2 regions of the Aggregicoccus sp. 17bor-14 genome follow, and region 2 is predicted to be linked to the other one. Evidence: riboswitches for the same ligand, from Rfam matches in the RefSeq annotation. Region 2 holds a riboswitch; the other holds the start of a gene.
What was found. Region 2 has a riboswitch for cobalamin ahead of FGE12_RS27925 (hypothetical protein). Riboswitches for the same ligand answer to the same signal wherever they lie in the genome.
Positions count from the first base shown of each region.

Region 1 (11,628 bases), on a different contig from region 2:
GAGCGCGACCGGCAGCTCCACGAAGGCCTGCCCCGCGCCGGTGCACGCGCGCACCTCCGCGTCCTCGATGGGGCGGCTCGCCGCCATCACGTCCACCTCGCCCGCGCACAGCTGCTTGAAGCCGCGGCCCGTGCTCGTGGCCTGCAGCACCTTGAGGTGCAGGCTGCGCGCCTGGGACTCGAAGCCCGCCTCCATGATGCGCGTCACCGGCAGCATGCTGGAGGAGCCCCCCACCCGCACCTCGTTGGCCGCGGGGCCGACGGGGGCGACGGTGGCGGAGGGCGCTGGAGCGGCGGCAGCGACGGCGAGCGAGAGCAGCAGCGGAGGCAGCGTCGGCATGGCCTGGGTAGTGTGCCCTACTTGCGGGCCCGGTGCTCCATGGACCCCGGTCTGAGCGCTTCGACGCGCCGCGCCGCACTCAGCGGCAGTGCAGCACGCCACGACCGGCGCCCACTACGCAGCCCCCTGCCGCTGCCGGCGGTGCAGCAGGAGGAGGAAGAGCGGGCCTCCGAGGATCGCGGTGATGACGCCTACCGGCGGTTCCGTGCCGAAGAGCGGGAAGGCGAGCCGCGCGAGCAGGTCCGCCAGCGTGAGGAAGGCCGCGCCCCCCAGCGCCGAGAGCGGGATGAGCAGCCGCTGGTCCGGCCCGAACGCGAGCCGCAGCAGGTGCGGCACGATGAGCCCCACGAAGCCGATGAGCCCGGTGAGCGCCACCGCACCCGCCACGCTCGCGCTCGCCGCGACGAGCAGCCAGCGCCGCGTGGAGGCCACCGGCACGCCGAGCGCCGCGGCGTCGTCGTCTCCGAGGCTCAGGAGGTTGAGCCGCCCGGAGAGCGCGACCATCACCGCGAGCGTGCCCACCTGCAGCGCGGCCGCGAGCCCGAGCACCGCGGGGCGCTCGTAGCCGAGCGTGCCCGCGAGCCAGTACAGAATCTCCGCGAGCCGGTCCGGGTTGGTGAGCGTCTTCACCAGCGTGATGGCCGCGGACGCGAAGGAGTTGAACACCACGCCCGTGAGCAGCGCCGCGTAGGGCGCGCGCGAGCCGTGCGCGCGGCCTCCCGCGAGCACCACCGCCACCGCCGCCCCCGCCCCGAGGAACGCGAAGAGGCTGGGCGCGGACAGCTGCGCCACGCTCTCGTGCACGCCCGGCGCGAGCTCGCCCACCGTGCCCAGCCCCACCGCGAGCGCGAGCGTGGCCCCCAGCGCCGCGCCTCCCGAGACGCCCAGCACGAAGGGGTCCGCGAGCGGGTTCCGCAAGAGTCCCTGCAGCGTGGAGCCCGAGGCCGCGAGCCCTGCGCCTACCAGCGCTCCGAGGAGCGCGCGCGGCAGGCGCAGCGACCAGAAGATCGTCGCATCCGTGGAGGTGGGGTCGGAGAAGGCCGCGGTGAGCGAGATGGGCTGCTCGCCGAAGCGCGCAGCGACGAGGAAGGCTGCGACCGCGAGCAGCAGGAAGAGCCCGCACAGCGCGTAGAGGCGCGCGGTGGAGAAGTGACCGCGGGTGAGGTGCTGGGAACGCGTGGTGGTCATCTGCGAAAGGCTTCTTCCCTCACCCTAGCCCTCTCCCAGAGGGAGATGGGACACTCAGTTCTCGGGATGGAGCAACGCGTAGAGCTCTTCGAGGCCGCGGCCCAGGCTGGGCCCTGGCTGGAGGAGCGCACGCGTGGGCACCTGCGCCCAGCGCGCCTCGCGCAGCCCGGGGAGGTTTCGGAGCTTGTCCTTGCCCACGTCCACGTCCGCCGCGTCGATGACCACGTCCGGCTTCGCCACCACCGCGCGCTCGGGCGAGTACACCGGATAGGGCGTACCCGCGTCCGCCGCGATGTTCACCCCGCCTGCGTCGTGCAGCAGCTCGTCCGCGAAGGAGCCCGGCCCCGCCACCACCAGCGGCTCGAAGCCGTACACGAAGAGCACGCGCGGAGGCCGCTTCGACTTTGCCGCCGCGGCCCGCACGCGTGCGCGGGTGGCCTCGATGCGCGAGACCAGCGCCTGCGCCTCTGCACCGCGCCCGAGCGCGTCTCCCACAGCGCGCATCGCCGCGAGCGTGTCCTGCACCGTCTGCAGCGGCAGCACCAGCACGCGCAGGCCCAGCTGCGCCATCTTCTCCACCGGGCGCTGGTTGCCGGGCCCGGGGAACACCAGCACCAGGTCCGGCTTGAGCGCGAGCACCGCCTCCACCGACGGGTCCGTGAAGCCGCCCACCCGCGGCAGCTTCGCCACCTCGGGCTGCTGGTCGAAGCGCGACACACCCACCAGCCGCTCCCCTGCCCCGAGCGCGACCACCATCTCGGTGAGCGAGGGCGCGAGCGTCACCACCCGCCGCACGGGCGCCGCGCGCTGCGGCCCCAGGGAATAGGGCCCCGCGGGGCGCGCCGCGAGCGCGGGCGTGGAGGCGACGAGGAGCAGCAGGGCGAGCGCAGCGCGCATGGCGAATCCAGGGTGACGGGGGTTCATGGCACGGCCACCACGTCCCCGACGAGCGAGGGCAGCTGGCCGCAGGAGGCCTGGCCCGCGCAGGCGGGGTCGGGCCGCGAGCAGAGGTCGAGCGGAGGCTGGGCACTTCCCGAGAGCCCTCGCCGCTCGACGAAGGCGTCCTGCACCACGTCCACCACGAAGAGTCGGCCGTAGCTCACGTCGCCGACGAAGACGCGCTCGCCCACCGTGGCGAAGCGCCCCGCGCTGGGCAGCAGGCAGCTGGTGCCGGCCGCGCACCCGAGGCTCCAGGTGGCCCGCGGCGCCAGCGCGCCACTCGAGTCCGGCCCCAGGAGCACGAGGCCCGTCTTCTGCACCGCTTCGAGCTGGTAGTCCTTCGTGTACGTGGTGAGGCCGCCGCAGCTCACCAGCAGCCGCTCTCCCAGGCGCGCGACCCACGAGGCCCCGAGGCAGCCCTCCCCCAGGTCCACCGTCTCCGCCGCCATGCGCACCGGGTCCACGCGCGCGAGCAGCCCGGGCCCCGCAGCCTGGTAGGTGTCGAGCGAGATGTTGCTCAGGGCCACGTAGAGCGCGTCGCCGAAGGCCGCGAGCCCGTTGGGCGCCGCGAGGCTGCTCTTGCCCGGGAAGGGCCGCAGCGCCGCGCCGGACGGGAGCTGCACCTCGCCCGTCTTCACCGGGTGCGCGGGGTCTGCGAGCGACACGCGCACCACGCGCCCGCCCGCGCCCGGGTCCTCGCCGAGGTTTCCGAGCAGGCTCACCCACAGCGCGTCACCCAGCGGCGCCATCGCGTAGGGGTTGGTGTTGGGGCCGAAGTTCAGCTCGTCCACCGTCTCGAGCCCGAGGCCCTGCGGAAAGCGGGTGCCGCCCTCGGGCGCCGCGAGCGGCTCGCGCGTGCGCTTGAGCACCTGCAGCGTGTTGGAGGTGGAGTTGAGCACGTAGAGGTAGGGGTCTGCCGCGAGCAGCTGGTTGGGAGCGGCGCCCGCGCTGTCCTCCTCGGGCAGCGCGCTGAAGTCGCCGAGGCGCACCTGGCGCAGCTTGCGGCTGAGCCCGTCCACCACCACCAGCACGTCCTGCAGGCGCGCCACCGTCTGCGGGTTGCTGCCCACCGGGGTGCGCCGCCCGCGCAGCGCGGCTTCCGCCTGCACGCCCACCACCTGGCCCGCGTTGAAGCAGGTGGCCACCACGTCGTAGCCGCACACCCCGCCCGCGCAGGCCTCGGGCGCTGCGAGGCAGGCCCCTTCCGAGCACAGCTCTCCCTGCGCGCAGGCCTGGCCGCAGGCGCCGCAGTGGGCGCTCTCGCTCTGCAGGTCCACGCAGGTGTTGCCGCAGGCGGTGAGCCCCTCGGAGCAGAGCACGCCCGAGTCGGGGCAGCCCGTGAGCAGCAGCGGGAGCAGCAGCAATGGCAGCAGTCGGGTCATCGATCCGTTCCTTGGGCCGTGCGTCCGCCGAGCGCGAGCGCGAGGGTCGCGTACACGGAGCGGCCGGGCAGCGGGTAGCCGTCGAAGTCCTGGGTGCGCACGTCGAAGAGGTTCTTCACCGCGAGGCCCAGCGTCACCTCGGGCGCGCGGCCCAGGGTGGTGTGCACTCCGGCGTGCACGAAGGCGCGCGCGGGCAGCACCAGCTCCTCGGTGCGGTTGAAGTACTGCTTGGACTGCGCCGCCACCTCCAGGCTCGCCGAGAGCCAGCGGGGGCCGCCCGAGACGCGCGCGCTGAGCGCGTGGCGCGGGCGGTAGGGCAGGTCCTTCAGGTAGTAGCGCGGGTCATCCTTCAGGTTCGTGCTGAAGAGCAGCGTGTAGCTCGCGCTCAGGCGCAGGAAGTCGGCCCAGGGCCGCAGCTCGCCCTCGGCCTCCAGGCCGCTCGAGCGCGCGGAGGCGAAGTTCACGGGCCGCGCGGCGAAGGGCGGGTACAGCTCGTAGGCGATGAGGTCCTCGTAGAGCGCGACGAAGGGCCCCACGGCGGCCGAGCCGCGCGTGCCCTCGTACACGAGCGCCGCATCCGCGTGCAGCGCGCGCTCGGGGCGCAAGGAGGGGTTGGGCAGCAGCGTGCCGGCGCGCACGTACAGCTCGTAGAAGGAGGGGGCGCGGTGTGCCTGGCCCACGTTCGCGCGCAGGCGCAGGGGGCCGTAGAGCTTCGCGAGCAGCCCCAGCTTCGGGGAGAAGAGCGTGTAGGGCCCGGCGCGCTCCACCCGCACGCTGGGCGCGAGCAGCAGGCGCTCGCCGAGCAGCTGCAGCTCGTCCTGGGCCATGAGGCTGAGGCGCAGCCAGGTGGCCGCGCCCGGCACGCCTTCCGCCCCCACGCTCGCGTTCGCCGAGAGGCCGTGGAGGCCGGCGCGGGTGCGCGCATCCAGCTCCACTCCGCCCACCGCGTGCGTCTGCGCGCCGAGGCTCTCGCCGCCGCTCGACTGCTCGAGCCGCTCGGCGTGTGCGTAGCCGCGCGCGTAGAGCTGCGTGTGCGCGCCCTCGCTGCGGGTGAGGGCGAGCGCGAGGGAGCCGTGGCGCGAGCGCTCGCGCGTCGAGGAAGGGTTCTGCGCCGAGCCCGCGAGCCCGCGCTCGTCCGCCTGTCCTTCCGCGAGCACGTCCAGCGCGAGGCCCGGCGACAGCTCGCGCCGGTACTTCGCGAGGCCGCCCCCGCCGCCCGCGTCGTTGTTCTGCCGCTTGCGCTCCTCGAGCGCGTTGCCCGGCAGGGAGGGCGCCGGGTCGAAGAGGTAGGGGAAGTCCCCGCGCGAGCCGCCCGCGTGCACGAGCAGCAGCCCCGTGCCGCCCAGCGCGCTGCCCGCCGCCGCGAGCTCTCCCTGCAGCGTGCCGAAGCTGCCACCGGTGAGCGTGAGGCCCGCCCACGGGTGCTCACCCGCCTCGCGCGTCACCACGTTCACCACGCCGCCCAGCGCCCCCGTGCCGTAGCGCGCGCCGGCCGCTCCGCGCAGCAGCTCGAAGCGCTGCACCAGCGGCAGCGGGATGCGCGAGAGGTCCGCGATGCCGCCCGCCCCCTGCAGCGGGATGCCGTCCAGCAGCACCAGCACGCCGTTGGAGGCCGCGCCGCGCACGCTCAGGCTCTTCGCCTGCCCATAGCCGCCCAGGTCCTGCACGCTCACGCCCGGCGCGGTGGCGAGCACCTCCGCCGTGTCGCGCGCCTCCAGCCGCTGCGCCTCCACCGGCAAGAGCGTGACGGCCGCCGTGGGGTCGCGCTGCTGCGCGGTGTGGGGCGCGGGCAGGCGCGGCAGGGGCAGCGGCTGGCCCTGCACCACGATGAGCTCGCCGAGCTGCTCGGCCTGCTGCACGTCCTCCGGCACCTGCGGGGACTCGGGCGCCTGGGCGTGCGCGGGCAGGGCGAGCGCGAGCGCGGCCGCAGCGGCGGTGGCCCTCGCGGCCCTCTGCTCACGACTCCCCTTCAACGTCCACTCCTCGCGCGCCGGAGGGAGGGCTGGCAGGGGAGGTGCGCGGAGAGGGTGAAGTCCGGCCGTGCGCCGCCCGCCACCTCCCCTCGGAGGTCTCGGTCCTGTCCGCTGCGCGCGCCCGTGAGGGCACGCCGCGGGCCATCGGCAGGTTTTCGGACTCACAGGCGCGGGAGGAGCGTCCTCCCACCTACTGGCCGTCGCTTCCCAGTCCAGCTTCGGACCAGTGCTTCAGATGACGGCGTTCGTTCCTGCTCACCGCTGCGGGGCAGTGCCGGACTCTCACCGGCTTCCCTTGGAGCCCGCCGCTACACAGAGCGGAGGGCACCGATGGCGCCGGCCGGAATACGGCGCGGGCGGGGCCTTGTCAAACGCTCCCCTGCCCGCCCGGCAGCCCGGGGCTCCCCGGCGAACGGTGGCGACGCGCCGGGGGCCTGCGCATCTAGAGGGCTTTCCCCCAGAGGACACACATGGACTTGCAGCTCCAGGACAAGAAGGCCCTCGTCACCGGATCCACCGCGGGCATCGGGCTCGCCATCGCCACGGCGCTCGCGCGCGAGGGTGCCCAGGTGGTGCTCAACGGACGCACCCCGGCGCGCGTGGAGGCGGCGCTCGCGGCGGTGCGCAAGGTGGTGCCCGGCGCGAAGCTCTCTGGCGTGGCGGCGGACCTGGGCACGGCCGAGGGCGCGCGCCAGGTGGTCGCACAGGTCCCGCGCGTGGACGTGCTGGTGAACAACCTGGGCATCTTCGCGAGCAAGCCCTTCGAGGAGATCCCCGACGAGGAGTGGCTGCAGTTCTTCGAGACCAACGTGCTGAGCGGCGTGCGCCTCTCGCGCGCGTACCTGCCGGGCATGCGCGAGCAGAACTGGGGCCGCATCCTCTTCGTCTCGAGCGAGTCGGCGGTGCACATCCCCTCGGAGATGATCCACTACGGGATGACGAAGACGGCGCAGGTGGCCGTGTCGCGCGGTCTCGCGGAGACCACGGTGGGCACGGGGGTGACGGTGAACACCGTGCTGCCCGGCCCCACCGCGAGCGAGGGCGTGGAGGGCTTCGTGGAGGGGCTTGCAAAGCAGCAGGGCGTGAGCCGCGCACAGGTGGAGAAGGAGTTCTTCCAGAAGATGCGCCCCAGCTCCCTGCTCAAGCGCTTCATCGACCCGTCCGAGGTCGCGAGCCTCGTCGCCTACCTCGCGAGCCCGCTCTCCGCCGCGACCAACGGCGCGGCGCTGCGCGTGGACGGGGGCCTCCTGCGCTCGGTGCTGTAGGCCCGTCCCCTCTCCCTGCCGCGCGTCGAGCTACTCCGCGCGCAGGGCGAGCGCGGGGTCCACCCGGGTGGCGCGCCAGGCGGGCAGCAGGCTCGCCGCGAGCGACACCGCCGCGAGCGCGAGCGTGAGGCCCGCGAAGGTGAGCGGGTCCAGCGGCTGCACCCCGAAGAGGAAGGCGCGCAGCCCTCCGGAGAGCGCGGCTGCGCCCACGAGGCCCAGCGCGCACCCCGTCGCTACCACGGAGAGCGCCTGGCGCATCACCAGTCCCAGCACCGTGCCCTCGCGCGCGCCCAGCGCGAGCCTTATGCCGAACTCGCGCGTGCGCTGCGTGACGAGGAAGGCGGTGACGCCGTACACGCCCAGCCCCGCGAGCACGAGCGCGAGCACCGCGAAGGCGCCGAGCAGCGCGAGCTGGAAGCGGCGGTCCGCGAGCGCCGCGCCCACCACCTGCTCCAGCGTGCGCGCCTTCGTCAGCGGGAGGAGTGGGTCCAAGGCCGCCGCCTGCTCCTGCAGCGCGGGCGCGAGCGAGGCCACGTCGACGGCGCCATTGCCGCGCACCACCAGGTGCGTCCAGCGCTTCCACGGCGCGTCGTTCTGCGCGAAGGGCACGTACACGGCCGCCCCCTCCACCTTGTCCGGCGAGCGGTGGCGGATGTCCCCCACCACGCCCACGATGGTCATCCACGCGTCCGCAGGCCCGCGCGCCCAGCGCACGCGGCGCCCCAGCGGGTCCTGGCCGGGGAGGAACTGCTCCACGAAGGCGCGGCTCACCACCGCCACGCGCGGCGCTGCGGCATCGTCGCTCGCCTCGAGAGACCGCCCCCGCAGGAGCGGGATGTGCGCCGTCTCCACGTAGTCCTCGCTCACGGTGCGCGCCTCGGCCGAGGGCTCCTCGCCAGGGGCCACCGGCGGCAGCCCCTCGACCACGATGTTGTGCGTGAGCCTCCCGCCGGAGAGCGGAAGCTCGCTCACCAGCCCCGCGGAGGCGACGCCGGGCAGCGCCCGCGTGCGCTCGAGCAGGCCGCGCAGGAACGGGGTCTGCTGCGCCTGCGTGGGATAGCGCGCGGGCGGCAGGTCCAGGCGCAGCGAGAGCGCCCCCGCGGGCTCGAAGCCCAGGTCCACGGACTGCAGGCGCCAGAGGCTTCGCAGCAGCAGCCCCGCGCCCACCAGCAGCATCAGCGCGAGCGCGAGCTGCGCGCCCACCAGCGCCTGGCGCGCCCGCGCTGCCCTGCGCCCGCCGGCCTGCGTGGGTCCGCCCTCACCGAGCGTCGCGCGCAGGGCCGGATGCGAGGCCTGCAGCGCAGGCACCAGCCCCGCGAGCAGCCCGGTGAGCAGCGCCATCCCGGCAGTGAAGCCCAGCGTGGCCGCGTCCACGCGCGCCTCCGCGAGCCCCGGCATCCCCTCGGGGGCGAGCGCCCGCAGCGCGTCCACGCCCCACAGGCTGAGCACCAGCCCCGCCGCCGCGCCCGCGAGCGCCAGCACCACGCTCTCGATGAGGAGCTGAACCACCAGCCGCCCGCGGCTCGCGCCCAGCGCGCTGCGCACCGCGAGCTCGTGCTGCCGGCTGCTCGCACGCGCGAGCAGCAGGTTCGCGAAGGTGGAGCAGGCCACGAGCAGCACCAGGCCCACCGCGCCCAGCAGCACCAGCAGCGCGGGGCGCACCGGCCCCACCACGCGCTCGTGCAGGCTCTGCAGCACGTAGCGCATCTCCTTCACCTCTTCGGGGTGCGCCTCGCGCAGCTGGCCCACCACGGTGTCGACCTCCGCCTGCGCGCGCGAGAGCTCCGCGCCCGGGCGCAGCCGCGCCACCGGGTAGAAGAAGTGCGCGCCGCGCGCGGTGGCGCCCTCCGGGTAGACGATGCGCGCGGGGACGAAGGCCTCGGCCTCGCCCTCGGGGAGGCGGAAGCGCTCGGGCAGCACGCCCACCACGGTGTACGCCTGGCCTCCGAGGGACAGCGTGCGGCCGAGGATGTCCGGCGCGCTGGCGAAGCGCCCCCGCCACAGCGCGTGGCTGAGCACCACCACGGGCGGCGCGCCGGCCCGGTCGTCCGCGGGGCCCAGGGTGCGGCCCAGCGCGGCGGGCACGCCCAGCGTGGGGAAGAGGCCGCCGGTCACCATCGCGCCGTCCACGCGCTCGGGCAGCGCCCCCTCCACCAGGTCCAGCGGCCACTCGGCGTAGAGCCCCACCGACGCGAGCGACGGGGCGCCCGCGCCGAAGTCCTCCACGTCCAGCGCGGACTGGTTGCCCTGCCAGCTCACCAGCTGCGAGGGCTGGGCGTAGGGCAGCGGCCGCAGCAGCACGGCGTCCAGCACGCTGAAGAGGGCGCTGTTGGCGCCGATGCCCAGCGCCAACGTGAGCACCGCGCCGAGCGTGAAGCCGGGCGCCTTGCGCGCTGCCCGCAGCGTCAGCCTCACGTCATCCCACGTCCGTCCGAGCCAGCCTTCGCGCATGCGCGCGAGGAGTGCTTCGCGCGTGCCACGCCCCCTCTGCGGGCGCGCGTCCCACGGCCGGACACCCCACCTGTGCGCCCGTGGGAAAGCGCCGTCCCACGGCCGGACGCTACGAGCCCGCGCTGCGGCGGGGCGGCTCCTCGCCATCCGCGGGCAGCAGGGAGCGCAAGCCGTCCGCGTGGCGGGCGAGCGTGGTGCTGGTGCTGGCCACCGTGACGCTGGTCTGGGCCTGCTCCTGCAGCTGCCGGAGCAGCCGCCCGATGGCCTCGTTGAGGCGGCTGCTCGCGTCCGCCTGGAGGTCCGCGTCCTCGGCGTTCGCGCGCATCGCCTCGCCCAGGTCGTGCACGATGTCGTGGATGCCCTGCAGCGTGGAGCGCGCCTCGCCGAACACGCTGGTGAAGTGGTGGGTGTGCTCGCGCACGCGCTCGATCGCCGCGAGCAGCGCGCCCATCTGCCGGCGCAGGTCCGCCACCACCGTGTTGATGGCGAGCGCGCCCTTGCCGCTGTCCTGCGCGAGCTGGCGCACCTCGCGCGCGATGACGGCGAAGCCCTGGCCGTTCGCGCCCGCGCCCGCGGCCTCGATGCCCGCGTTCACCGCGAGCATGTGCGTCTGCGCGGCGATCTCCTGCGCCGTCTCCGCGTAGGCGCTGATGGCGTCCGCGCGCCCCTGCACCGAGTGGAAGCTCGCCTCGCTGCGGGCGACCGCCGCGTCGATGTCGCGCACCCCGGCCTCGATCTGGTCGAGCAGCGCGCCCACCTGGCCGGCGCTGTCGCGCGCCCCCAGCGCCGCCTCCGCGCTCGCGCGGCTGCGCTGCTGCAGCGAGCGGGCGCCCTCCGCGAGCCGCCGGCTCGCGCTCGCCATCTCTTCGCCCTCGCTGCCGGACGCCCGCGCGCGCTCGCTCAGGCTGGTGGCGCTGCCCTCCAGCTCCACCACGCTCGCCGCGAGGCCCAGCGCGGTCTCGCTCATGCGCCCGCGGTTGAGCTCCAGCTCCTGCACCGAGGCCTGCAGCTGCTCGCGCAGCGCGAAGTTGCGCCGGTCCGAGGCGTCGATGCCGTCGAAGGTGAAGCCCAGCGAGAGCGGGATGGCCAGCAGCAGCAACACCGAGGGCAGCCCCAGGTCCAGGACTCCGGGGTGCAGCAGCCCGAGGAGGAAGTGCCCCGCGAGCATCGCCGCGAAGGTGGCGCGCCGCGGCCCCGGCCCCAGCGGCAGGAAGCTCGCCGTGCAGATGATGCCCAGCAGCAGCGTGATGAGCTGCGGCAGCGTGCCCGCGAGCCCGAGCCGGAAGTAGACCCAGTCGTTGCCCACCACCCAGAGCACCGTGGCCAGCGTGGCGGCGGCCGGCAGCCCCCGCCAGCGCGGCGCGAGCTGCTGGACGAGGAAGAGCCCGAGCGCGACCAGGACGCCCCCGAGCCGCCACAGCCCCAGCTGCCGCGCGAACGCCCAGTCGAAGCCCACGTAGCAGGGGGTGACGAGGAAGCTCGTGTACGCGAGCAGCCGCACGCGCTTGGGCCAGCGGCCGCGCCGGTGCGCCGCGTAGCGCTCGCTCGGAGAGAGGGTGGAGGGTGAGCCCATGGAGGTGGAGGCACACACTAGCGGGTGCCCGCACGTGGCGGCGAGGGGCACACGGCCCGCGCCAGGCCCACACCCGGCAGGCACTCCAGGCAGGCGGCCGCGGCCGGGTGCTCGGGGCCCCGCCCCGCGCACTAGACTCGGCCCCGTGGAGCGCAAACTCTCGAGCCCCTCGAACCTGTCCTGGTACCTCAAGCTGCGCTGGGGCGGCATCGCCGCGCAGGCGGTGGTCTTCTTCGCCGGGGACCGCAGCCTCAAGGCCACCCTGCCGCTCGGCGCGGTGCTCGCGCTGCTCGCCCTGCAGGTGGCGAGCAACGTCGCGGGTGCACTCTGGGCGCGCCGTGCGCGGCGCGTGCCGGAGCGGGCGGTGGCGGTGTTCACGGCCTTCGACTGCGCGGTGCTCACCGCCCTGCTCTTCCTCGGCGGCCACGACGCACGCGTCTTCGCGGTGCTCTACCTGGTCAACATCGCGCTCGCGGGCATCCTCGCCACGCCCCTGTGGACGTGGGTGCTCACGGGGC
Region 1 is NZ_VJZZ01000002.1:481,745-493,372, reverse strand. It holds gene FGE12_RS05985 (substrate-binding domain-containing protein) at 1-339, opposite strand, end outside; gene FGE12_RS05980 (iron ABC transporter permease) at 454-1,527, opposite strand; gene FGE12_RS05975 (ABC transporter substrate-binding protein) at 1,582-2,424, opposite strand; gene FGE12_RS05970 (hypothetical protein) at 2,448-3,848, opposite strand; gene FGE12_RS05965 (TonB-dependent siderophore receptor) at 3,845-5,821, opposite strand; cobalamin riboswitch at 5,950-6,168, opposite strand; gene FGE12_RS05960 (SDR family NAD(P)-dependent oxidoreductase) at 6,292-7,086, shown strand; gene FGE12_RS05955 (ABC transporter permease) at 7,117-9,501, opposite strand; gene FGE12_RS05950 (methyl-accepting chemotaxis protein) at 9,647-11,110, opposite strand; gene FGE12_RS30870 (ATP-binding protein) at 11,256-11,628, shown strand, end outside.
Region 1: linked by a shared signal. The riboswitch ahead of FGE12_RS05965 (TonB-dependent siderophore receptor) and the one ahead of FGE12_RS27925 (hypothetical protein) in region 2 are both predicted to bind cobalamin.

Region 2 (11,628 bases):
GGGACGTGGACGGCACGCGCTACCTGGATGCGAACGGCAGCTGGTGGGTGTGCACGCTGGGCCACCGCCACCCGCGCCTGGTGCGCGCGCTCACCGAGCAGGCCGCGAGCCTCGCGCACGTGTCGCTCGCGGGCGTCACCCACGCGCCCGCGGCCCGGCTCGCCGCCGAGCTCGCGGCGCTCGCCCCCGGCGCGAAGGACCCGCAGCTGCCGGCGGAGCGCAAGCTGGGGCGCGTCTTCTACTCCGACAACGGGAGCACCGCGGTGGAGGTGGCCATCAAGATGGCCGCGCAGTACTGGGCGCAGAACGGGCGCCCCAGGCGCACGCGCTTCATCACGCTCTCGGGCGCCTTCCACGGCGAGACGGTGGGGGCCACGAGCGTCGGCGGTGTGGCGCTGTTCCGCGACGTGTTCGGCCCGCTGCTCTTCGACGTGGTGCAGGTGCCGAGCCCCGCGGAGGAGGGCGGCTGGGAGCGCGCCTTCGCCGAGGTGCAGCAGGCGCTCAGCGCGCACCCGGACGAGATCGCCGCCGTCATCCTCGAGCCCCTGCTGCAGGGCGCGGCCGGGATGCAGCTGTACTCGCCCGAGTTCGTGCGCGCGGTGCGCGAGGCCACGCTCGCCACGGACACGCTGCTCATCGCGGACGAGGTGTTCACCGGCTTCGGGCGCACCGGCGCGCTCTTCGCGTGCGACCTCGCGGGCGTGGTGCCCGACCTGCTCTGCCTCGCGAAGGCGCTGAGCGGAGGGCTGCTGCCCTTCGGCGTGACGCTGGCCTCGGAGCGGCTCTTCGCGGGCTTCCTCGGCGGCGCTCAGCGCGCGCTCTACTACGGCCACTCGTACTGCGGAAATCCTCTCGGCGCGGCGATCGCGCGCGAAGTGCTCGCGGTGTACCGGGACGAGGACGTGCTGGGACAGGTCGCCCGCAAGGCGCCGCGCATCCACCAGGCCTTCCACCGCATGGCCGAGGAGATTCCGGGCCTGGTGCGCCCGCGCGCGCTCGGCATGGTGGGCGCGGTGGACCTGGGCGAGGGCGGCTACCTCGCGCAGAGCGGCTGGCGCGTGTACGCAGCGGCGCGCCGGCGCGGCGTGTACCTGCGCCCCATGGGGAACACCGTGTACATCGCTCCCGCGCTCAACCTGCCGGACGCGGCGCTCGAGGAGCTGCTGGGCGTGGTGGAGGAGAGCCTGCGCGAGGCGGCCAGCGCCCCTACCAGCTGATGGTCACCTGGGCGCTGCGCCCGCCGGCATCGAAGCGCGCCGCGCGCACGTGCGCGCCCTTCACGCCGCAGGCCTCGGGCAGGAAGAGGAAGGCGCCCTCCCACACGGCCGCGAAGCCGTCGTTCATCGGCACCTCGGTGCGAAACGCGAGGGTGCCGCCGCGCGGGTCGGTGGGAGTCCAGGTGAAGTCCACCCCGCGCATCAGCAGCGCGGTGTAGGTGCCCAGCCGCGGGTAGAGGTTCGCCGGCGTGCTGCCGAAGAGGGCGAGCGCCGTCTTGGCCATGGGGGCGAGCACGCCGCCCACCATGTCGTGCGACATCGCGAGCCCCAGCTCGCGGCAGGCCTCGCGGCCCGCGAGCAGCTGCAGCGCCTGCGTCGTCTCCAGCACCCACGCGGCGGAGGTCCAGCTCACGGGGCCGGGGGGCTCGCTGATGGCGCGCGCGCTCGCCGGAGAGAGCCGCGCGCACAGCGGCACGAGCAGGCCCCGCTCGCCGAGCGCCTTGCGATAGCTGCGCGCGAGCAGCCCGCTCGCCTGCAGCGTGCCCTCCGACTGCATCTGCCTCATCGGGTACGTCCCCCCGCAGGAGGGCCCGCGCATCGGAGCGCGCCGGCCGCGGCCCTGCTGAGGCCACAGGCTATCCGGTGCGGTGCGGGTAGGTGCAAGCCCCTGTCCTCGAGTGCAGGGCTGCGCTTCCGCCAGGGAGGAATCGCGGTAGGGGATGTCCCTCAGTCGCTCAGCGTCTCGAGCACCTCGAGCAGTTGGTCGGCGCTGCAGTCGCTCGCGAGCCGCGCCTGGGCGTGCAGGTGCGGGGGCAGCTCGCCGCCGCCGAGCACCACGAGCGAGAACCACCCGAGCGCGCCCGCGTGCTGCAGCACCTGCAGCCAGTGCGCGGTGCCCTCGCCGGGTGCGGCCCAGTGCACGAGCAGCAGCGAGGGCACGGGCTCCTCCACGATGCGCCGCAGCGCCTGGTCTCCCGTGTACGCGAGCGAGGGCGCGAAGCCGGCGCTGCGCAGCGTGCGCGCGAGCGCGACGAGCTCGGGGCGGCGCGCGCCCACCACCAGCACGCCGCGCACGGAGGCCGTGGGCAGCGCAACGCCGAAGGCCTGGGCCCGGGGCACGTCCGCGCCGAACAGGGAGAGCGCGTCGGCGGCGGGACGCGGGCGCAGGGAGGAGGGAGGGCAGTGACTCATGGCGGCGCACCCTGCGCGCGCGGAGGTGACTGGACCGTGACGTCCCCCCAAGGCCGGAGAGCCCTTGGACTTTGGGGCAGGGTGGGGCGGGGCGTGTACGCTGCGCGGCCGTGAGCCCTCCTCCCCGCCTGCACCTCATCGACGGCACCTACGAGCTGTTCCGCGCGCACTTCAGCCCGCGTCCCGGGCACACGAGCCCCGAGGGCCAGGACGTGAAGGGCGTCGCCGGGCTGATGGGCTCGCTGCTCGCGCTGCTGCACGACCCCGCAGAGGCGGTGAGCCACGCGGCCGCCGCCTTCGACAACCCCATCCGCTCCTTCCGCAACGCGCTCTTCGACGGCTACAAGACCGAGGAGGGCGTGCCCCCGGAGCTGCTCGCGCAGTTCGACCTCGCCGAGGAGGCGGTGGCGGCGCTGGGCCTGCGCGTGTGGCGCATGGGGGACTACGAGGCGGACGATGCGCTGGCGACCGCGGCCGCGCGCTTCGCCTCCGAGGTCTCCCAGGTGCGCCTCCTCACCCCCGACAAGGACCTCTCCCAGTGCGTGGTGGGCGAGCGCGTGGTGCAGGTGGACCGCATGCGCGAGCGCGTGCTGGACGAGGCGGCCGTGCGCGCCCTTCGCGGCGTCGCGCCCGAGAGCGTGCCGGACCTGCTCGCGCTGGTGGGGGACGCGGCGGACGGCATCCCCGGGCTGCCCGGCTTCGGCGAGAAGGGCGCCGCGACGCTGCTCGCGGCCTACGTCCACCTGGAGGCGATTCCCGCGGACGCCGCGCAGTGGAGCGTGCGCCCGCGCGGCGCGGACAAGCTCGCCGCCACCCTGCGCGAGCGCCGCGAGGACGCGCTGCTCTACCGCCGCCTCGCCACCCTGGTGACGGACGCGCCCCTGCCCGGCACCCCGGGGCTGGACTCCCTCGCCTGGAAGGGCGTCCCGCGCGCGCCCTTCGAGGCCCTGTGCAGCCGCCTGGGACTCGAGCGCCTGCGCACCCGCCCGCAGCGCTGGGCCTGAGTGGACGAGACACCCCCCGCTCCGTTACTTCCCGCACCCCTTTCCCATGACGACGACGAACGACGACTGGCTGCCGAGCCTCGAGGACTCTCCCTTCACCCGCCTGGGCGGCGAGCCCGGGGTGCGCGCGCTCGCCGAGCGCTTCTACGACGAGATGGACGCGCACGAGCCGGCGCTCGCCCGGCTGCACCGCCTGGACGAGGCGGGCCGCGTCTCGCGCGAGTCGCGCGAGCGCTTCGGCCTCTTCCTCGTGGGCTGGCTCGGCGGCCCCCAGCACTACACCGAGCGCCACGGCCACCCGCGCCTGCGCATGCGCCACTTCCAGACGCCGGTGGACAGCGCCATGCGCGACGCCTGGCTGCGCAGCATGGGGCGCGCCCTGGACGCCTTCGAGGTGAAGGGCGGCCTGCGCCGCTTCCTCGACGAGCGCTTCGCCCAGGTGGCCAACTTCCTGCGCAACGTGCCCGAAGAGGAGGCGCAGCCGGCCGCCGCGGGCCCCGCCCCGGAGCTCGCCCAGCTCGGGGGGGTTGCGAAAAAAGAACGACCGTCCTAATTTCCTCCCATGCGCAAGGGAGAGCTCACCCACCAGGCCATCCTCGAGCGCGCGGCGCAGCTGGCGAGCCGCGTGGGCCTCGAGGGGCTGTCCATCGGCGGGCTGGCCGAGGACCTGGGGCTCTCCAAGAGCGGGCTCTTCGCCCACTTCTCCTCCAAGGCCGAGCTGCAGGTGCAGGTCATCGAGATGGCGGGCGAGCTGTTCAGCCGCCACGTGGTGCGCCCCGCGCTCGCCAGGCCCCGCGGTGAGCCCCGGCTGCGCGCCGCCTTCGAGGGCTGGCTCGACTGGGGCCGCGCCGCCGCGCTCGAGGGCGGCTGCCTCTTCGTCGCGGCCGCCGTGGAGCTGGACGACCGCGAGGGCCCCGCGCGCGAGCGCCTCGTGCAGCTGCAGCGCGACTGGCTGGACACCCTGGCCACCATCGCCCGCACCTGCGTGAGCGAGGGCCACTTCCGCGCCGACACCGACCCGGAGCAGGTGGCGCACGACCTGTACGCCATCGCGCTCGGCTACCACCACGCGGCGCGCCTGCTGCGCGACCCCCGGGCCATCGAGCGCGCCCACCGCGCCTTCGAGGCGCTGCTCGCCCAGCACCGCCCCCCCGCCGCCCAGGCCTGACTTCCCCCGCCTTCCCCACCCGGAGCCCCGACCATGGCCAAGAAAAGCACGAACGTTCGGACGGAAATGACCCTCGCCACGCTGCGCCTCACCGCGCGCACGCTGGGGCGGCTCTCGCCGGCGCTCGCGGCGCGCTGGGCCGAGCGGCTCTTCTTCACCCCGCGCCGCCACGTGGCGGGGGCGCGCGCCCAGGCGGTGCTGCAGCAGGGGCGGCCGCGCACGCTGGAGCTCGTGGGCGAGCGGCTGCGGGTGTGGAGCTGGGGCGAGGGGCCGCGGGTGCTGCTCCTGCACGGCTGGAGCGGCAGCGCGGGGCAGCTCACCGCCTTCGTGGGGCCGCTGGTGGAGGCGGGCTTCAGCTGCGTCGCCTTCGACGCGCCGGCGCACGGCGAGTCCACGGGCACGCGCACGAACCTGCCCGCCTTCGCGGACGCGGCGCTCGCGGTGGGCAGGGCCACGGGCGGCCCGGTGGCCGTCATCGCCCACTCCATGGGGGCGGCGGCCGTGGCGGCGGCGCTGCGCTCGGGGCTGCCCGCCACGCGCGCGGTGCTGCTCGCGCCGCCCGCGGACCCGCGCGTCGTGCTGCGCGAGTTCGCGGACTTCCTGCACCTGCCGCACGTCGTGCTCGAGCGCATGGTGGCGCGCTTCGAGGCGCAGCGCGGCGAGCCGCTCGCGCACTACAGCGTGCCGGACCTCGCCGGAGCCCTCGGCCACGTCGCGGCGCAGGTGGTGCACGATCGGCAGGACCGCGAGGTGCCCTTCGCGGCCGGCGCGCAGGTCGCCGCCGCCTGGCCCGGCGCCCGCCTCCTCTCCACCGAGGGGCTCGGCCACAACCGCCTCCTCTACGCGCCGCAGGTGGTGCAGGGGGCGGTGGAGTTCCTGAAGAGGGGCCTCGAGCAGGAGCAGGCGCTGCTGCCCCTCGGCAGCCCGTCCGTTCCGGGGCCGCGCGCGCTCGCGGCGAACGGCTAGGGCCAGACAGCGCACACGGGGCCGCGCTAGGGTGCGCGCCCGCCGTGCCCATCACCCTCCCAGCCCACCCCGCGGCGGTGCTCCCGCTCCTGCGCTACCGCCGCTGGCTGCCGCCCACGGCGCTGGTGGTGGGCGCGTGCGTGCCGGACCTGCACTACGTGCTGCGCATGGGCTCCGAGGTCTCGCACTCGCTGCACGGGCTCTTCCTCTTCTGCCTCCCGGTGGGGCTCGCCACCCTGCTGTGGCTCGAGCTGCTGGTGCTGCCCGTGCTGCGGCGCACGCTTCCCGAGGTGGGCGGCGTGCAGCCCGCGCGCTTCCTCGCCGGAGACGGGCTGCCGCGGGGCCTGCGCGGCTGGGCGCTCGTGCTGCTCGCGCTGCTGCTCGGCGCCCTCACGCACCTGCTGTGGGACGGCTTCACCCACGACCTGCAGTGGCCGGCGCGCGCCCTCTACCGCTTTCACATCGTGAGGGTGGCCGGGCGCAACTACACGCTCGCGCACCTGCTGCAGTACCTCACCAGCCTGCTCGGCTCGCTCGTGGTGCTCGCCGCGATGGTGCGCGCCTACCCGCGCCTGCCGCCCGCGCCCGGCGCGCCCTGGGGCCGCTTCCTCCCGGTGCTGCTCGCCACCGTGCTCGGCGGGGTGTGGATGCTGGGGCTGCGCCTGCCGCACGTGCAGCACGTGCACGGCTACCGCGTGCTGGTGTGGCACCTGTTCTGGCCCGCGCTCACCGGCGCGCTCGTGGGGCTCACGCTCGCGTGCGCGTGGCTGCGGCCGCGCCTCGAGCCTGCGTAGTCAGGGCGCGTGCGCGTCCCACGACTCCTGCGCGGGGCCGGGCGGCGCCTGGCCCGCGTGCGCCTGCACCAGGTGCAGCAGCTGCTCCAGCTGCACGGGCTTGTACGCGAGCGCGTCCACCTGCAGCGGGGGGCTGTCGTGCAGGTTGCGGCTCGCGGTGAGCACCACCACGGGGATGCGCGCGAGGCGGGGGTCTGCGGCTTGCGCCTCGCGGAACTGCCAGCCGTCCATCACCGGCATCATCAGGTCCAGCAGGATGAGCTGGGGCAGGGTAGAGGACGCGCGCAGCAGGGCGAGCGCCGCGGCGCCGTGCTGCGCCGTCTGCACCCGGTAGCCCTCGTCCTCCAGCAGCTCGCACACGGCCTGGCGCAGGTCCGCGTCGTCGTCCACCACGAGCACCTGCGGGGCGTTGTGCGCGGGCTCGGTCATGGGTCGCTCAGTGCCGGGGCAGCTCCACGGTGAAGGTGGAGCCCACGTCCGGGCGGCTCTGCACGTGGATGCTGCCCTGCATCGCCTCCACCAGCTGGCGGGTGAGCCACAGCCCGAGGCCGAGGCCTCCGTAGTTGCGCCCCGAGGCCGCGCGCTCGAAGCGCCCGAAGATGCGCTCCAGCGCCTCTTCGGGGATGCCGATGCCCTCGTCGCGCACCTGCAGCCGCGCCACCGCCGGGGTGCCCTCCACGCGCACCTCCACCGGCCGGTCGCGCCCGTAGCGCAGCGCATTGGTCACCAGGTTCGTGAGCACCTGCTCGAGCCGCAGCCGGTCCCAGTGCCCCACCACGGACACCGGCGCGCTCAGCCGCAGCCGCCCGCCCGACGCCTCCCCCATCCGCTCGACCAGCTCACCCGCGAGCTCGCGCAGGTCGACTTCTTCCGTCTGCAGCTCCAGCTTGCCGCTGCTCAGCCGAGAGACGTCCAGCAGCCCGCTCACCAGCGCCTCGAGCCGGCCCACCTGACGGTGCAGGCTCTCGGCCTTCTTGAGCAGGCGCGCGCGGGAGAGCTCCCCGTCCTCGCCGCCAGGCTCGGGGCGCAGCGCGCGCAAGAGGCCGCTCGCCTGCAGCGCGAGCGTGGAGAGCGGGGTGCGCAGCTCGTGGCTCGCGATGGAGAGGAACTCGTCGCGGGTGCGCACCGCCTCGTGCAGCGCGCGCTCGGTGCGCCGCTGCTCGGTGATGTCGCGGGTGATGAGCACGGCGCCCGCGAGCCGCCCGTCCACGTGGTGCAGCGGGCTCGCGTGGCCCTCGAGCAGCCGCGCACTGCCGTCCGGGCGGCGCACCGCCCACTCGCTGTCGCGCACCTGCTCGCCGGCGAGCGCGCGGGCGAGCGGCGCGTCCTGCTGGGGCAGCGGCTCGCCGTTGGGCTGGGTGAAGCCCAGCACCAGCGGCCAGCGCGAGTTGAAGAGCGCGTCGCGCGAGACGCCGTGCTGGCGCTCGGCCTCGGTGTTGAAGAGCTTCAGCACGCCGCGCGCGTCCGTCACCACCAGGCCGTCGCTGCACTGCGCGACCAGCAGCCGCAGCAGCTCCTCCTGCAGTTGCTCGACGTCCACGTGGCCCAGCTCGCGCTTCGCGAGCGCCGCGGCGCCGCGGCGCAGCTCCAGCTGTCCGGACACCTGGCGCGCCAGCGCGCGCAGCGCCTCCAGCTGGCCCGCGTCCAGCACGCGCGGCTCGCGGTCCAGCACGCACAGGGTGCCCACCACCGCGCCCTCGCGGCTGCGCAGGGGGAAGCCCGCGTAGAAGCGCACGAAGGGGACGTGCCTGACGTAGCGGTTGTGCTTGTAGACGGGGTCGCGCTGGGCGTCCGGGACGATGAACTCGCGGCCGCGCGCGAGCACCTGCGCGCAGAAGGAGTCCTCGCGCTCCACGCTGCGCAGCTCCACGCCCACCACGCCCTTGAACCACTCGCGGTCCGCCTCCACGAGCGACACGATGGCGATGGGCACCTCGCACAGCTCGGCCGCGAGCGCCGCCGCGTCGTCGAACTCCTTCTCCGGGCTGTAGTCCAGCCGCGCGAAGCTGCGCAGCACCTGCAGGCGCTCCTGCTCGTTCTCGGGGACCGGGAACATGGCGAACCCTCCGCGACCCTCCACTCTCTGGCGCCAGCTTCTCCCTCCCAAGATGGGGACGGCGCCATCCGACTGGAGGAGGCAGGCGGGCGCGTCCCGCATGGGCGGCTCCCCGCCGAGTGGGCGTGCCGGCCGCCCGCTGCCCCGCTAAGGTGGGCCGCGCCCCCGCTGCCCCTCGAGGTCCGCCCCGCATGAACCGCGCCCTGCTCCTCTCCGTCCTCCTGCTCGGCTGCGCGGGGGGGAAGTCCTCCACGCGGCCCCCGCCCGTCGCCGAAGGGACGGCCGCCGGCAGCTGGACCGCCCCCTTCAGCGAGCAGCTCGCGCTGCGCGAGGGCTGGCTGCAGCAGCGGCACGCGGGGCTGCTCGCGCAGATGCGCCGGCACGGGGTGGGGATGTGGATCGTCCTCAACGAGGAGTTCCACGACGACCCGCTCACGCAGTACGTCGCCCCGCCGCGCCCCTACGCGGGCAACCGGGACGTGTTCGTGTTCGTGGACGGCGGCGAGCGCGGGCTGCAGAAGGTGGCGCTGGTGGACTACGCGGAAGGCGGCCTCGAGCGCTTCTTCCGGCTCGAGCCGAGCAAGCCCGAGACGCTCGCGGCGCTCGACCGCGAGTTCCACCCGGCGCACATCGCGCTGTCCATCGACAGCACGCGCGGGGTCGCGCGCAGCCTCACCCGCTCGAGCTACGAGTGGCTGGTGAAGGCGCTGGGCCCTGAGGCGGAGAAGCGCTTTGTGCCGGCCGAGCCGCTCATCGAGGAGTACCTGGACACGCGCCTCCCCGAGGAGCTGCCGCACTACACGCGCATGGTGCAGCTCACCGAGGCGCTGGTGAAGGAGGCGCTCTCGTCCACGGGCATCCAGCCGGGCAAGACCACGGTGGGGCAGCTGCGCCGCCGCCTCTACGACGGCCTCAGCGCCCACGGCGTCACCACCTGGTTCCAGCCGGACGTGCGCGTGCAGCGCCAGGGCGAGACCGGGAACATGGCGCGCGGCTTCCTCGAGCCCGCCGAGGAGAGCGTGGTCATCCAGCGCGGGGACCTCGTGCACGTGGACTTCGGCATCACGTACCTCGGCCTCAACACCGACTGGCAGAAGATGGCCTACGTGCTGAAGGAGGGCGAGACGGACGCGCCGGAGGGGATGAAGCGCGCGCTCGCCAACACCAACGCCCTGCAGGACGCGCTGATGCTGCGCGCGAGCCGCCCGGGGCGCTCGAGCGCGGACGTGTACGACGCCACCATGGCGGAGATGAAGGCCAGGGGCATCGACGCGCAGGTGTACAGCCACCCCATCGGCGCGCAGGGCCACGGGCTCGGCGCGGCCATCGACTTCCGCTCCGCGAGCCGCAAGAGCCCCCCGAAGCCGCTGCGGCTCGGCTCCTACATCGCCATCGAGCTCGCCACGCGCACCGCCGTGCCGGAGTGGGGCGGGCAGGTGGTGCACATGATGGAGGAGGACCCCGCCCACCTCACCCCCGAGGGCTGGCGCTTCTTCGTGCCGCGCCAGGAGGCGCTGTACCTCGTTCGTTAGCGCGCCCGCGCGTTTGACACGCGCCCGCCGAAGCCATATTCCCCCGCTCGCTCGTCGGTGCTCCTCGCGCAGTGTGGCGGTGGGCTCCAAGGGAAGCCGGTGAGAGTCCGGCACTGCCCCGCAGCGGTGAGCAGGAACGAACGCCGTCATCTGAAGCACTGGTCCGCAGCTGGACTGGGAAGCGACGGCCAGTAGGTGGGAGCGCCCCGTGCGTCTCCCGCGCCTGTGAGTCCGAAAACCTGCCGACGGCCCGGTGGGCGTGCGCCTCGCGCACGCCTCCCGGACATACCGAGACCTCCGAGGGGAGGTGGCGGACGGCGCACAGGTCAGGTCTGCCTCCAACAGCCCCTCTCCCCCGCGCCTCCCCCCACGCTCCCCCTCGCGTCTGCACATCCGGCCCTCGGGGGCCGGCAAAGGGATGGGGACCATGAAGGCGACGAAGACGATGCTCCTGGGCGCGGCGCTGCTGGCGCTCGCGAGTGGCTGCGGTGACGACGCGGCGAAGCAGCAGTTCACCGTGTACGGCCTGAAGGACGACGGCCGCAGCGTGTACAGCCTGGGCACCTGGCCCGACCTCAGCGCGGGAACCACGCCGCTGTTCGACGTGTTCGCGCCCGAGGACCGGCAGCTGGACCCGGACAAGTTCCAGATCTTCACCGGCGGCTACCTCGCGAATGATGGCAAGCGGCTGCTGAGCGGCTACACCAAGCCGGACGTCACCGGGAAGGTGGCGGTGCACACGCTCGAGGGCAGCAGCACCCAGTACGTCTCCATCCCCGGCAACTTCACCGCGGTGGGCAACGACGGCACCTTCTACGTGAGCGGCCTGCAGGGCGCCTCGTTCAGCTCGGGCTCCGCGGTGTATGCGCTGCGCGATCAGACGCCGCAGCTCGTGATGGTGGGCAGCCAGGACTCGGCGAGCGGCCCGCTCGCCATCGCCACCAACGGCGCGGCGGTGTTCGGCTACGCGGACGCGAGTGCGAACTACGAGAACGTGCTGCCTCTCGTGGCTCCCAGCCTCTACGGTCCGGACAAGGCGGCGGTGACGAGCTTCAGCGGTCCCCTTGGGCTCAGCGGCGTCTTCGACATCGCGGGCTTCCGCGACGGAATCGCGGCGCTTCAGGGATCGCAGGACCCCCAGACCTTCAAGCGCCACTATGACGGCGTCGTGCGCGTGCCGCTGAAGGTGGAGGGGGATCTCGTCAAGACGTCGGGCCTGACTGCGCTGGTGCTGCGCTTCGCGGACCAGTGCAGCCGCGTGTCGCTCGAGGGCAGCATGGGTGACGACCTGCTCGTGCGCATCTCGGATCCGCAGGGCAAGGACGCGCACCTGGTGCGCATCGCGATCAAGAAGGACGCGAAGAACCCCACCCGCAGCGCCGCCACCGACTGCGCCACGGCCCAGCGCGACCCGGTGCTCGGCACGCTCGAGCTGCAGACCGGCTTCGTCGTGGAGAGCTCCGCCGCGCTGCCCGAGGGCGTGGGCGCCGTCACGGCCGTCCCGGTTGCGCAGTGAGCACCTCCTTCGCAAAGACGCTGCTGCTGCCACTCACGCTGGCCCTCGCGCTCGCAGCGGGCTGTGGCGGCAGTGACGGCGGCGGGGAGCCCCAGGACGACGCGGGCACGCCGCCGCCCGAGGAGAACCTCAACCCCTGTCTCGGGCCGGCGTCCGTGACGCACGCGGCGGACCCCTTCGCGGA
Region 2 is NZ_VJZZ01000021.1:44,590-56,217, forward strand. It holds gene bioA (adenosylmethionine--8-amino-7-oxononanoate transaminase) at 1-1,217, shown strand, start outside; gene FGE12_RS27875 (hypothetical protein) at 1,207-1,782, opposite strand; gene FGE12_RS27880 (hypothetical protein) at 1,944-2,408, opposite strand; gene FGE12_RS27885 (5'-3' exonuclease H3TH domain-containing protein) at 2,519-3,412, shown strand; gene FGE12_RS27890 (group II truncated hemoglobin) at 3,459-3,965, shown strand; gene FGE12_RS27895 (TetR/AcrR family transcriptional regulator) at 3,975-4,580, shown strand; gene FGE12_RS27900 (alpha/beta fold hydrolase) at 4,647-5,546, shown strand; gene FGE12_RS27905 (DUF4184 family protein) at 5,591-6,340, shown strand; gene FGE12_RS27910 (response regulator) at 6,341-6,769, opposite strand; gene FGE12_RS27915 (ATP-binding protein) at 6,777-8,396, opposite strand; gene FGE12_RS27920 (M24 family metallopeptidase) at 8,588-9,928, shown strand; cobalamin riboswitch at 9,967-10,190, shown strand; gene FGE12_RS27925 (hypothetical protein) at 10,356-11,444, shown strand; gene FGE12_RS27930 (cell surface protein) at 11,441-11,628, shown strand, end outside.